Regions from separate parts of the Lysinibacillus sp. S1 genome, predicted to be linked through region 2. Evidence: predicted binding sites of a transcription regulator. Region 2 holds the regulator's gene; each other region holds the start of a gene.

Region 1 (4,256 bases), 510 kb from region 2:
AACTGCTCCTGCTATAGTTTGATCCATAGCATCCATAGCTTATTAACTTGATAATCAATTATTATTGTAAGATATTATACATCCTAACAGTGCTTCTAAAATTATTCAACAATAAATTTTAACTATTTTCAGAAAAATAGAAGAATAGGGTTCGTAACTGGCATATCTCTAACGAAAAATAGTATTTTTGGTCATACAAAGTGTTTCGTGAAGGAGTTTTTAAATATGAGGTGGTTTATTGGAAGATTGCTCAACGTAGCTTTCGAAGTGCTCAAACATAAGTGAAAACCGCTCCAAAAAGACACCAAAGCGCTCATTTTTATGARGACCCGACTAAGTAGCGARCTCGTTCAAAGTAGATTTTGTATCAAATAAGGGGACTATAATGCGTTTTGTTGCTTTACTTTTTTATTTTGATGACATGAAGCTTGTACAGCATCATTTGAAATAGATATAATATAGTAGAAACTCTGAATTTTTTAAAAAAGAAGTCGTCTCATAGTACTTTGAGACGACTTTTTTTGATGAGAGCATTAATATTTTTTTGCTTTTATTTTACCTGTCCAAGTTTTGAAACCACCTTGAAGTTGGTAAATTTGGTTGTACCCACGTTTTTTAAGAAATAGTGCAGCACGTGAGCTACGGCCTGTATTTTGACAGTATAGATATACTGGTAAATCTGGGCGGATTTCTTTATAACGTTGACGTAGTGTTGTCGAAGGCACATTTCGTGCACCAAGAATGTGACCAGCATCAAATTCTTTTTGCTCACGAACATCGATCAGCTGGGCTTTACGATAGCCTTCTATGAATTGCTCTTGTGTTAGGTTGGTTACGGCTTTTTTGAGTCGTAGTGCATTAATTCCGATATATGCAATTGTGACTACTAAAACGACACCGATTGTGATAAGTATGTCCAAGATTTTCTTACCCCTTTCTATCTTCTCTATTATTATAAAAGATGCGCTAGCGATAGTCCAATGAGTTTGATAAAATTAACTAGGTTGTAGCGAAATCGCTTTTTTCGTTACACAAGCAATCGTTCGCAATTTGAACTGTAGTATAATATTCGTTAAAGTTGACCCACAGGTGGGGCCTGATGGATCATTTTATATTTGTAGGAGATGAGCATATGACAACTTGGTATTTTTTAAATTCAGGGAAATGTAGTCCTTCTTTTAATATGGCACTAGATGAAGCCTTACTTGATTGGCATAGTGAGGGGTTAATTCCACCAGTAATTCGTTTCTACGAGTGGGAGCCTGCGACATTATCCATTGGTTATTTTCAACAAGCTAAGAGAGATATTAATTTAGATGCTGTGCGTGAACAAGGCTTAGGTTTTGTACGTCGACCAACTGGTGGACGAGCTGTCCTACATGAACATGAGCTAACTTATAGTGTCATTGTGACGGAAAGCTATCCGAATATGCCAGAATCTGTGACAGAGGCATATCGTGTGTTAAGTGAGGGAATCTTGCAAGGTTTCCATAACCTAGGTATGGATGCCTATTTTAGTGTACCTGATACAGAGGAGAAAAGAGCGGACCTGAAGAGTCCAAAAAGTGCTGTTTGCTTTGATGCACCAAGTTGGTATGAACTTGTCGTAGAAGGGAAAAAAATAGCTGGAAGTGCTCAAACACGTCAAAAGGGTGTCATTTTACAGCATGGCGCCATTTTATTAGATTTGGATCAAGAGAAATTATTATCCGTATTTAATTTCTCCAGTGAAGAAGCGAAGAATCGTATGCGTAAAAAGCTACCAGAAAAGGCTGTTGCCATCAACAGTCTTGTAAAAGAGCCAGTGACAGTTGAACAATGTGTGACAGCTTTTAGAGATGGCTTTGCAAAATCGTTGCAAATTGAATTAAAACCATTTACACTTTCTGAGGAGCAATTAGAATATGTGCAAGCTTTAGAAGAAAAAAAATATGCTTCAGATGAGTGGAACTTTAAAAAGTAAAAAATGGTATGAAAAAAATATTTTTTAACGTTCAATCCTAGTCATAACAAGTAGTTCTGAATCTATTAAAAAAAGCAAGAGTTGAATTAAAAAACTATATATAGTATCTTTTTTAAAGACATATACACAATATGTAGTGTTTAACGACACAAGATATTGTGTATTTATTTTGTAATGAAGAGAACAAGGGAGGCTAAACGATGGTACTCACAAATCATCAACCCGAAGTAAACAATCAATTTGAACAGTTAAACAAAGATATTGAACAATTCCCGCAGGTACACCCCGTAACATCTGATATGCATATTACACACAAAGGTGTATCAAGACTTGTCATGATCGATCGCTATTCGTTTAAAGACACAGAAAAGAAAACATTGAAAGCCGGCGACTTTGTTGTATTAACGGTAAAAGCTGATCCGAAATTTCCTGCACGTGGTTTAGGGACAATTCAAAAATTGGACATGTCTACAAAAACAGCAGAGATTTTGATTGAAGAGGATTATCGTAGCGCATTAGACGATCCGCAAGAGCAAGAAACGGGTGTGATTACGCGTTCAATTGACGTGTTAGAAAAGCCTCTTGAGATATTTTATGAACAAATTGCAAAACGAAACGCAACAGGCCTTGCTGCTGTTGAAAAAACACCAGAAAAACGTCAAGAGTGGTTTGAAAAATTTTATGAGCAATTAGTATCCTTGAAATTCATTCCAGCTGGACGAGTGATTTATGGAGCTGGTTCTGAAACAGATGTAACTTTCTTTAACTGTTACGTGATGCCATTTGTCGCTGACTCTCGTGAAGGGATTAGTGATCACCGTAAGCAAGTTATGGAGATTATGAGCCGTGGTGGCGGTGTAGGAACAAATGGTTCAACATTACGTCCACGCAACACATTAGCTCGTGGTGTAAACGGTAAATCATCTGGTTCTGTTTCCTGGTTAGATGATATTGCTAAATTGACACATCTTGTGGAGCAAGGTGGATCACGTCGTGGCGCACAAATGATTATGCTAGCAGATTGGCATCCAGATATTGTGGAGTTTATTATTTCCAAAATGCAAAATCCACGTATTCTGCGTTACCTGATCGAAAATACAACGGATGAAACAATCATCCGTCTAGCCAAAGAAAAATTAAACTTCAAGCCACTTTCTATGCAAGAAGAAGCGATGTATCAAGGCATCGTGAATTATAAAAACATTGAAGGCTTAGGTGGATTTGATACAGCTATCATTCGTGAGGCTGAAAATAAATTACGTGATGGTGGCACGTACACTGTTCATAACCCAGAGTTTTTAACAGGTGCCAACATTTCTGTGACATTAACAAAAGAATTTATGGAAGCAGTTGAAAAAGATGCTGACTTCGAGCTTCGTTTCCCAGCCGTTGAAGAATATACAAAGGAAGAAATGAGCGTTTACAACACGAAATGGCATGAAGTTGGTGATGTTCGTGAATGGGAGAAAATGGGCTATAAAGTCCGCACATACCGTACAATTAAAGCAAAAGAGTTATGGAATTTAATTAATGTATGTGCAACATACTCGGCAGAGCCAGGTATTTTCTTCATTGACAACGCCAATGACATGACAAATGCAAAGGCATACGGTCAAAGTGTTGTAGCGACGAACCCATGTGGCGAGCAACCACTTGCACCATATTCTGTGTGTAACTTAGCTGCTGTGAATTTAGCACAGTTTGCGAATAAAGAAAATCAATCAGTTGATTACGAAGCACTACGTGAAACAGTTCGTGTTGGTGTTCGTATGCAGGATAATGTGATTGATGCGACACCTTACTTCTTAGAAGAAAACCGTGTACAAGCTCTTGGTGAACGTCGTGTTGGATTAGGCGTTATGGGCTTAGCCGATTTGCTGATTTACTGTGAAAAAGAATACGGTTCAGAAGCAGGTAATGCGTTAGTCGATGAAATCTTTAAAACAATCGCTGAAACTGCGTATGAGGCGTCTACAGAGCTTGCGAAAGAGCGTGGTAGCTTCCCATTCTTAGTAGGTGCTACAGACGAAGAAACAGCTCGTTTACGTAAAGCCTTTACAGAGACAGGCTTTATGCAAAAAATGCCTGCTCATATCAAAGAGCAAATCTTAGCGACTGGAATCCGTAACTCACATTTATTAACGGTTGCACCAACAGGGTCAACAGGAACAATGGTAGGGGTAGCAACAGGTCTTGAGCCATACTTCTCCTTCACGTACTATCGTTCTGGTCGTCTAGGTAAATTCATTGAAGTAAAAGCTGAAATTGTCCAAGAATATCTGAACCATCATCC
Region 2 (4,256 bases):
TATCTAAAGAAGATGCATTGGCACGTATGCACTCTCAACTGCCGATGTCTGTCAAAGAAAAGGGTGCACATGCGGTCATTTATAATAATGAAAATATAGAAAGTACAGAAGAACAATTAAAAAAAATCCTGCATTATTGGGATGTTATTTCATGAGTTCTTTTATAATGCGTAGCAAGCCGACCTTGCTACGCATTTTTTTATGGGGAAACGCCATAATAAAGAATAATTTTTCAGAAAATAAGAACTTTTATATTCTCAATATATAATGTTCATCTTTTTTAAAATTGTGTTATACTAATCACCATAAAGTATATAATTAATTAATCTGAGTATGTACTCACAGGAGGATATTATAAATGACAGTATCAATTGCTATTAATGGTTTCGGGCGTATCGGACGTATGGTTTTCCGCCAGGCTATCGTACAACAAGATTTAAACATCGTTGCAATTAACGCTAGCTATCCTGCAGAAACGTTAGCACATTTGATTAAGTATGACACAAATCACGGAACATTTGAAGGTACGGTAGAACCAGCAGGCGATGCTTTAGTTGTAAATGGTAAACGAGTTCAAATTATTAGTGAACGTGATCCTTTAAAATTACCTTGGTCTACAATGGGTGTAGATATCGTTATTGAAGCTACAGGAAAATTTAATGAACGTGATAAAGCAGCAATGCACTTAGCAGCAGGAGCGAAAAAAGTAATCTTAACAGCACCAGGTAAAAACGAGGATGTCACAATTGTTTTAGGTGTAAATGATGACAAATTGGATATTGCGAAACATGATGTTATTTCAAATGCTTCTTGTACAACAAACTGCTTAGCGCCAGTAGCAAAAGTATTGAATGACACATTTGGTATTGAGAATGGTTTAATGACAACAGTTCATGCTTATACAAATGACCAAAAGAACTTAGACAATCCGCATAAAGATTTACGTCGTGCACGTGGATGCGCCCAATCCATTATCCCAACATCTACAGGTGCAGCGAAAGCCTTAAAATTAGTGTTACCTGAATTAGAGGGTAAAATTCATGGTATGGCACTTCGTGTTCCAACACCAAACGTATCTTTAGTTGACCTTGTAGTAGATTTAAATACAGATGTAACAGTTGATGCAGTTAATGCAGCATTTGTAAAAGCGGCAACAGAAGGTCCAATGAAGGGTATCCTTAATTTCTCTGTTGAGCCATTAGTATCTTCTGATTACAATACAACAACTTATTCTTCAACAGTTGATGGACTTTCTACAATGGTGTTAGGCAACCGCAAAGTAAAAGTACTTGCTTGGTATGATAACGAGTGGGGCTACTCTGCACGCGTTGTTGACCTTGTGAAAAAAGTGGCAAATGCTTTGGAAACGGTAAACGCGTAATAATTTCTATAGATAGCACATTGAAATCGAAAAGGTTTCAATGTGCTCTTTTTTTACAGAAACTATTCTTGTACTTCAGGTGCTTTAGATTTATCATGAGCCCACAAACGTGAATGCACTTTTCTTACATGTAGGAAATTTGTTATAATAGATATATTAAATTGTTGTAAACCAGGAGAGTAATTATATGAGATGTCCATCTTGCCAATTTAACGGAACGCGTGTTGTGGATTCGAGGCCAGTAGATGATAATAAAGAAATTCGTAGACGTCGTGAATGTGAGTCATGTGGCTTCCGTTTTACAACGTTTGAAAAAATTGAAGAGACACCATTAGTCGTTGTGAAAAAGGAAGGTTCACGAGAAGAGTTTAGCCGTGAGAAGGTACTTCGTGGGCTTATTCGTGCTTGTGAAAAACGCCCAGTGGCACTTGATGTGCTGGAGGAACTTGTTCTGTCCATTGAAAAAGATCTTCGTCGTATTGGAAATTCGGAAGTACGCTCAGAAGATGTTGGCGAAATGGTCATGGACCGCTTAGCCAAAATTGATGAGGTTGCCTATGTGCGTTTTGCGTCGGTCTACCGTCAGTTTAAAGATATCAATGTCTTTATTGAAGAAATAAAGGACATTATTCAACGTCAAACGGAGAAGAAATCATAGCAAACAGAGAGGATGAATGACGTTGATTCATTTATATAAGGAATTGCAGCCTGGCGATCCTTTCGACATTCGTCTACCTCATGCATTTTCTACACAAGAGCGTCAATTAGTTACATTATTTTATCAACCATTAACGGGATCAGAGCCAGTTAGCCTCTATTTAACATTATGGGCAGAAGCAGAGCAAATGCCAAAGCAGCAAATGACACATTATTATTTAATGAATGTGCTAGGGCTACCAATTGGTAAAGTGTTTGAGGCTCGTATTGCTTTAGAAGCTATTGGTTTGTTGCGTACATGGAAAAAAGAAAATGCTGGTGAGCGTAGTTTTTTATATGAGCTACAGCGCCCATTAGATGCAGATAGCTTTATGAAAGACCCGCTGCTGTCGATGTTTTTGTTTAGTAAAATTGGAGAGCAGGCTTATCGCAACTTACGTCAGCGCTTTATGTCACCTGTAAAGGACTCGGCGTTTAAGGATGTATCTCGTGCTTTTATTGATGTCTATAAGCCTGTTCATGCCAATATCCCATCAGATTTACAAGTGGATACGAGTCATAAGGATAAACAACAAAAAGTATATCCTTTTTATTTGGAGCAATTCGATTTTGATTTATTGCAAGCAGGTTTGTCTGAGCAATTGGTACCTTCCAATTTGTTGACATTTGAAGTGCGTGAAGCTATAGCCAAGTTGGCATTTTTATATCATTTAACAGCCCTTGATATGCAAAAAGTAGTCATACTTGCTTTAGATGATGATTTAGGAATTTCTCAGGAACGTTTACGAAAGGCTGCTGCTGATTTTTATAAATTAACCGTATCCAAGGAGCCGCCAAAACTTGCCCGTGTCACCGATCCTCTACCAGTAGCAGAAGCGGGACAAAAAACGAAGGATCAGGAACTTCAACACTATTTAGAAACAACGGCACCTGTCCAAGTTTTAAGAGATATAAATAATGGTAAAGAACCATTACAAACCTCAGTCCAACTTGCAGAAAATTTAATCGTTCAACATGGCATGCCAATTGGAGTGGTTAATGCATTGTTAGAATACGTTATGCTAACAACAGATATGAAGCTCCCTAAAAAATATGTGGAAACGATTGCTGATCATTGGGTACGAAAAAATGTCCAGACCGCTAAGGAAGCAATGGAACTTGCACGCCAAGAGCATGATAAATATACAGCTTGGAAAAACAAGCCGCAAACGTCCAATAAAACGAGTCAACAGACTAAAGGACGTTCAAGATATCAACGTGAAGAAAAAGTGCCTGAATGGTTCTATAAACGAAATGACAATCAAGAGGAATCTACTTCTAGTACTATAGATTTTGAAAAAGAGCGACAAAAAATATTAGAGATGCTAGGAAAAAGCGAATAGTAAAGAAGGTGAGCAGTAATCGAACCTATAAATGGACCACTAAAGCGAGCAATTAATGTACCCTCGTTCCAAGAACGCTATGAAGCCATGCGACGTGAAATTTTAGAGCACCCGCATGTGCAGGGATTTTTAGCGCAGCATGCAGATGAATTAAACTATGACAATGTTGAGCGAAATTTACCTAAACTGCATGAGTTTATTAGTCAATCTACTGAGTGCTGTGGGTGTGATAATACCGAACATTGTACAAACTATTTAAAAGGATTCATCCCGACATTAAGGGTTGTTCGGAATTCTATTGAAATGGACTATGTGCGCTGTGAGCAAAAGATTAGGGAAGAAGAACGCCGAGATGTTGCGAATATGATTGCAAGTATGCATATGCCAAAAGATGTGCTACAAGCAACAATTCATGATTTAAGTATTGATGATGAATCACGTGTGGCGATTGCACAAAAAGCAGCTCAATTTGTTAAAATAACAAAAGAAACTGGTCAATTACCTGCAAAAGGTTTTTACCTATATGGTAAATTCGGTGTAGGGAAATCCTTTGTACTTGGGGCATTGGCCAATGAATTAGCCTCTATTAAAATCCGCTCTGTGGTAGTTTTCGTTCCAGAATTTTTACGAGAAATGAAAAATGCCATTGGCGATAATACATTGAATGAGAAAATTGATTATATTAAAAAGGCTCCTGTCTTAATGCTAGATGATTTAGGTGCGGAGACAATGACTGCCTGGACACGTGATGAAATATTGGGGACTATTTTCCATTATCGGATGGCAGAGCAATTGCCAACTTTTATTACGTCTAATTTTAACTATGAAGAATTAGA
Region 3 (4,256 bases), 1.1 Mb from region 2:
TGGTCCCAAAATATTTGGGCAAGCTCACTTGTTGCCTTATTCCAATTGACTGCCTCATAAATTATATTTGACATGCTACACACTCCTCTAAGCTTTGTAATCGTTGACGAACATAGTAAACAGACTTAATGCCCTTTATCCACGCATAAATGTATACTTTAGCCAATTGTTCGGTTGTCCAATTGTCCTTTACATAAAGCGTCATGGAAATACCTTGGTCAACGTGCTTTTGAGAAGCTGCATATAAATCAATTAAATCATAAGGATTCACATCATACGCCTCCACATATAAATGACTATTGTCATTTGTTAAATGAGGCATTGGATAAATGGTTCTACTATCGGCGTAATCACGAACCTCTACGCGCTCTGTACATGGTGCGATTGAAGCCGTACAGCTACGAATATATGAAATACTACCAGTTGGGGCAATAGCCAAACGATAGGAATGGAATAGACCGTACTGCATTACATCCTGCTTTAACGTTTCCCACATCTTGTTTGTGATGATTGGAATATTGCCAAGCGCCTTCAACACAGCAGGCGATAGTTCTTCTTCAGTTTTATTGATATATTGGTCAAAATAGCTACCTGATGCATAATCACTGTCCTCAAATCGGTAGAAGGTTGCAGCTTTTTCTTTCGCCATTTCCATCGAAGATTTCAGAGAATAATAGTTCATCGCTTCCATAAAGTGATCCATGAAATCAATGGAATCTTTTGAGCCGTACAGGATGCCTTCTGTCACGAGATGCCCATGGAGGTTCATACAGCCAAGCCCTACTGAATGCATTAATTGATTGGCTTTTGCAACAGACGGTACATTCTTAATGTGCGTCATTTGCGATACATTCGTTAATAGGTGCATGGCTGTATCGACTAATGCGCCGAAATCATTGACTTTACTTGCTGCATGGATATCGATGGAACCTAAGTTACACGATACATCTAATCCATAGTCATTTGGTTGATCCTGGTCCGTAATGATACTTGTCTCTTGTACTTGTAAGATTTCTGTACATAAATTGGACATTTTGACACGTCCAATATTTTTTAAAGGATGTACCTTATTGACATTATCATCAAAGATTTCAAACGGATAGCCTGATTCAAATTGTGCTTTTTTCACCTCTGTGTAAAGCTTACGTGCATTTAAACGTTTAATTTTACGAATTTTAGGGTTATCAAGTAGCTCGTAGTACATGTCTGAAATGGAAATTTCAGACATACGTTTGCCATATTCTTTAAAAATATCATATGGGCTAAACAAAACGATATCCTTATCACGTTTCATCAGTTCGAAGAAAATACTAGGTATAATAATCCCTGTTGAAAGGGTAGCGAGGCGAATTTTATCATCAGCATTTGGTTTTTTTGATGAAATGAAATTTTCTATGTCTGCATGGAAAATATTTAGATAGACAACACCTGAGCCATTTCGTTGCCCTAACTGATTAGAATAACTGAAAGAATTTTCTAACAGTTTCGCTACTGGGATGACACCACTTGCACGATTTAATATCTCTTTAATTGGATCACCTAATGGACGTAAATCTGTTAAGTTGACCCCAACTCCACCACCAAGGCGTGATAGCTCTAAACAATAGCCAATATTTTCAGCAATACTATTCATGGAGTCATCCATTGATAATTTAAAGCAGCTTACTAATTCACCACGTGCTTTCTTGCCACTATTCAATGCAGTTGGTGTGGCAGGTTGATAGGCTTCCATCATCGCTTCGACAGAACGTTCTGCTAAAGCTGTGTTGCCTTGAGCTAAATACAAAGCAATAATAACAATACGATCCTCATATTTTTCTAAAATCTCTTCGCCGTCACGACTTTTCATAGCATAGCTATCATAAAACTTGCTGGCGCTCATAAAGGATGGGAAACGGAAATTATAATCATAGGCTTTTTTATACAACTTCTTAATAAATTCCATTTCGTACATGTCGATAAATGCTTTCTCATAGTAGCCCTCATCAACTAAATAGCGGATTTTTTCCTCAATATCTATAAAATAACGCAAACGTACGTTGACATACTCTAAAAAGTAGCGGCGCGTAGCTTCACGATCTTTTTCTAACTCAAGTAATCCAGTTGTACTATAACGATTCAGTACGTCATTATTAAGCTTTAAATAGGTTTTCATCTCATTACCCTCGTTTCATAAAACGTTTGTATTGCTTCATAATCTGTTTGATTGCCTCGTAAATCTAATTTCCTTACTAAGGGTACATGATAGGTAGTAGCAATTTTCTCACCAGCAGCGCCAAATACATGATGGCCAAAGTTACTATTGCCACTGGCAACTACTCCTTTACAAAAATCTCTGTTTTTTTCTAAAAAGCGTTGCACCTTCGCTGGAATGTCACCTAAACCATCTGTGTAGGTAATTAAAAGATACGGCTTATTCAGTCGCAATTCTTCAGAGAGCTCGATAGCTTCTGCCTTTAATTTGGATACAACATTTCGGACATTGCCTGTACGACTTGCATAAACGATCATAGGGTAATCAACTCAATTTGAGAAACAATTTCCTGAACATCTCCTATAAAGGTTTCATTCATTTCTAAAACAGGCACACTTAAAAAACCTGCATCTATAATGGTTTGCTTAGCTTGTTCATCGTGATCAATGTTAACAATTTCTGCTTCAAGTCCTGCACGTTGTAATTCAGATTTTACCCACAGGCATTTTGGACAAATTGTTTTCGTATAAAGTTTCATAGAAATCCCTCTTTTCATAAAATAAAAAGGCTATCTCTTTAAGAGAGATAGCTAAAATGGAAACGTTAACATACTAAAAATACCGACGTTCCCATCTCTTAATCCCCGAAGAAATGATTAATTTGTTTTATAAAGGCAGGTCTCCTGGCTTTGCTTCATTCTCTGATTTCCTTCCCATGCGCATGCACAGTGGATGCTATCATCGTCAGCTTAACAGTTGCGGGGACAGCGTCGGAATTGTACCGAACTTCCCTTTTAAACTACATATAGTAGTACCTTAGTAAAACGAACACAATATATTGTTGTTGTTCAATAGTTTTAAGTTTACCATCCTTCAAATGAAAAGTAAATCTAGATTCTAAACTTCTTTATTTTTGGATTATTCAGTATTTTTAATTATGTAGTTCCAAATAGATTACCACTAATCACTTATACCCAAATCAAAAATCTATTTTTAACGATGTACGTGATTTTCTATTAAAATGGATCTAGAATTCTAATTTGAGTTTAAAGAAATCTTCTATTTTATGTACCATTGAAAAATAGTTGTCTCTATCGTAAGTCCTGAAATAATGATCATCTCTTACCCATTTCAAATGATGCTCATTACATTAATAAAGAGCATGCTTTTATCATAACATGCTCTTACCATTCTATCATTGGGATTATAGTCTAACCTTAACCTCAGTCCCGTCCTGAGCTTTGACATCGACTAGCACAAGTCCTTTATAATTTTGTAGTTCCTTGATAATCGGCTTTAACATTTCTTTGTCGATGAGGGGAAAGGTAAAGTCTATTTTCTTTTTATCGAAGTATGCCTTTGTCCACTTATTGGCTTGTTGCTGAATCCATTTAGAAGTTAAAATGGAGAGGACAATGGTTAGCACAGTATAGGGAACAGGGACGGTAAAGCGAACGTCTTTTGCTTTCACTTTTACATGCATCATTCGTCGCCTCTACTCAATGAAGACTGCAACGGAATCTCCGTTTGCTGATTTTATATCTACAATTTGTCCATCTAGTTCATTTTCAATTGCTTCAAGAAGAAGATTGATGTCGATATCTTTTACGTATTTTTCAGATTGCGGAATACTTGCAGCGATGCTGTGTCCTGCCATCAATACGGCTTTGACAAGTTTAATTGGTAAATTTACCGTGACATTATCATTTTCGGTGGATACAACACGGACCTTTAACGTTTTATCTAAATACTTTGTTTTTTCCACAAATTTATTCTCTGATTCTTCTTTCTGTTGTAGCACTTGAATCAGCTCTGATCCTTTATCCGCATCAATTTTGCCCTCTTGAATCATCGTTAACACTTTTGTAATTTCCTCTTTCATGGTCGTTCCTCCCTATTCGTCTTTTAAGAGCTTTATGGCTTCATCTGTTGTGATTTCGCCATTTTCAAGCATGCTTACAATTTTTTTCTCATCTACTTCATTTTTCTTCTTTTGAGCATAGCCAAGGGATGAAATAATATCATTTAGCTTGCCTCGAACTGTTGGATACGAAACCCCCAGT

The links. Region 2 encodes NrdR, which represses ribonucleotide reductase genes. Its sites were predicted from a motif close to AACACNATATATNGTGTT; they were not measured.
Region 1: ACHZEU_RS22705 (vitamin B12-dependent ribonucleotide reductase) is a predicted target of NrdR. The motif match lies at 2,087-2,104, and genes of this name have one in related genera.
Region 3: ACHZEU_RS01820 (glutaredoxin) is a predicted target of NrdR. The motif match lies at 2,989-3,006, and genes of this name have one in related genera.

Annotation. Positions count from the first base shown of each region.
Region 1 covers NZ_CP173154.1:4,504,700-4,508,955, forward strand. Annotated here, with positions in the region: glycine riboswitch at 1-10, opposite strand, end outside; gene ACHZEU_RS22695 (rhodanese-like domain-containing protein) at 534-920, opposite strand; gene ACHZEU_RS22700 (biotin/lipoate A/B protein ligase family protein) at 1,184-1,963, shown strand; gene ACHZEU_RS22705 (vitamin B12-dependent ribonucleotide reductase) at 2,164-4,256, shown strand, end outside.
Region 2 covers NZ_CP173154.1:3,995,781-4,000,036, forward strand. Annotated here, with positions in the region: gene coaE (dephospho-CoA kinase) at 1-155, shown strand, start outside; gene ACHZEU_RS19970 (glyceraldehyde-3-phosphate dehydrogenase) at 359-1,381, shown strand; gene nrdR (transcriptional regulator NrdR) at 1,569-2,039, shown strand; gene ACHZEU_RS19980 (replication initiation and membrane attachment family protein) at 2,056-3,420, shown strand; gene dnaI (primosomal protein DnaI) at 3,472-4,256, shown strand, end outside.
Region 3 covers NZ_CP173154.1:344,668-348,923, forward strand. Annotated here, with positions in the region: gene nrdF (class 1b ribonucleoside-diphosphate reductase subunit beta) at 1-74, opposite strand, end outside; gene nrdE (class 1b ribonucleoside-diphosphate reductase subunit alpha) at 62-2,155, opposite strand; gene nrdI (class Ib ribonucleoside-diphosphate reductase assembly flavoprotein NrdI) at 2,152-2,511, opposite strand; gene ACHZEU_RS01820 (glutaredoxin) at 2,508-2,732, opposite strand; cobalamin riboswitch at 2,849-3,027, opposite strand; gene ACHZEU_RS01825 (hypothetical protein) at 3,398-3,679, opposite strand; gene ACHZEU_RS01830 (SHOCT-like domain-containing protein) at 3,689-4,075, opposite strand; gene ACHZEU_RS01835 (DUF2089 domain-containing protein) at 4,088-4,256, opposite strand, start outside.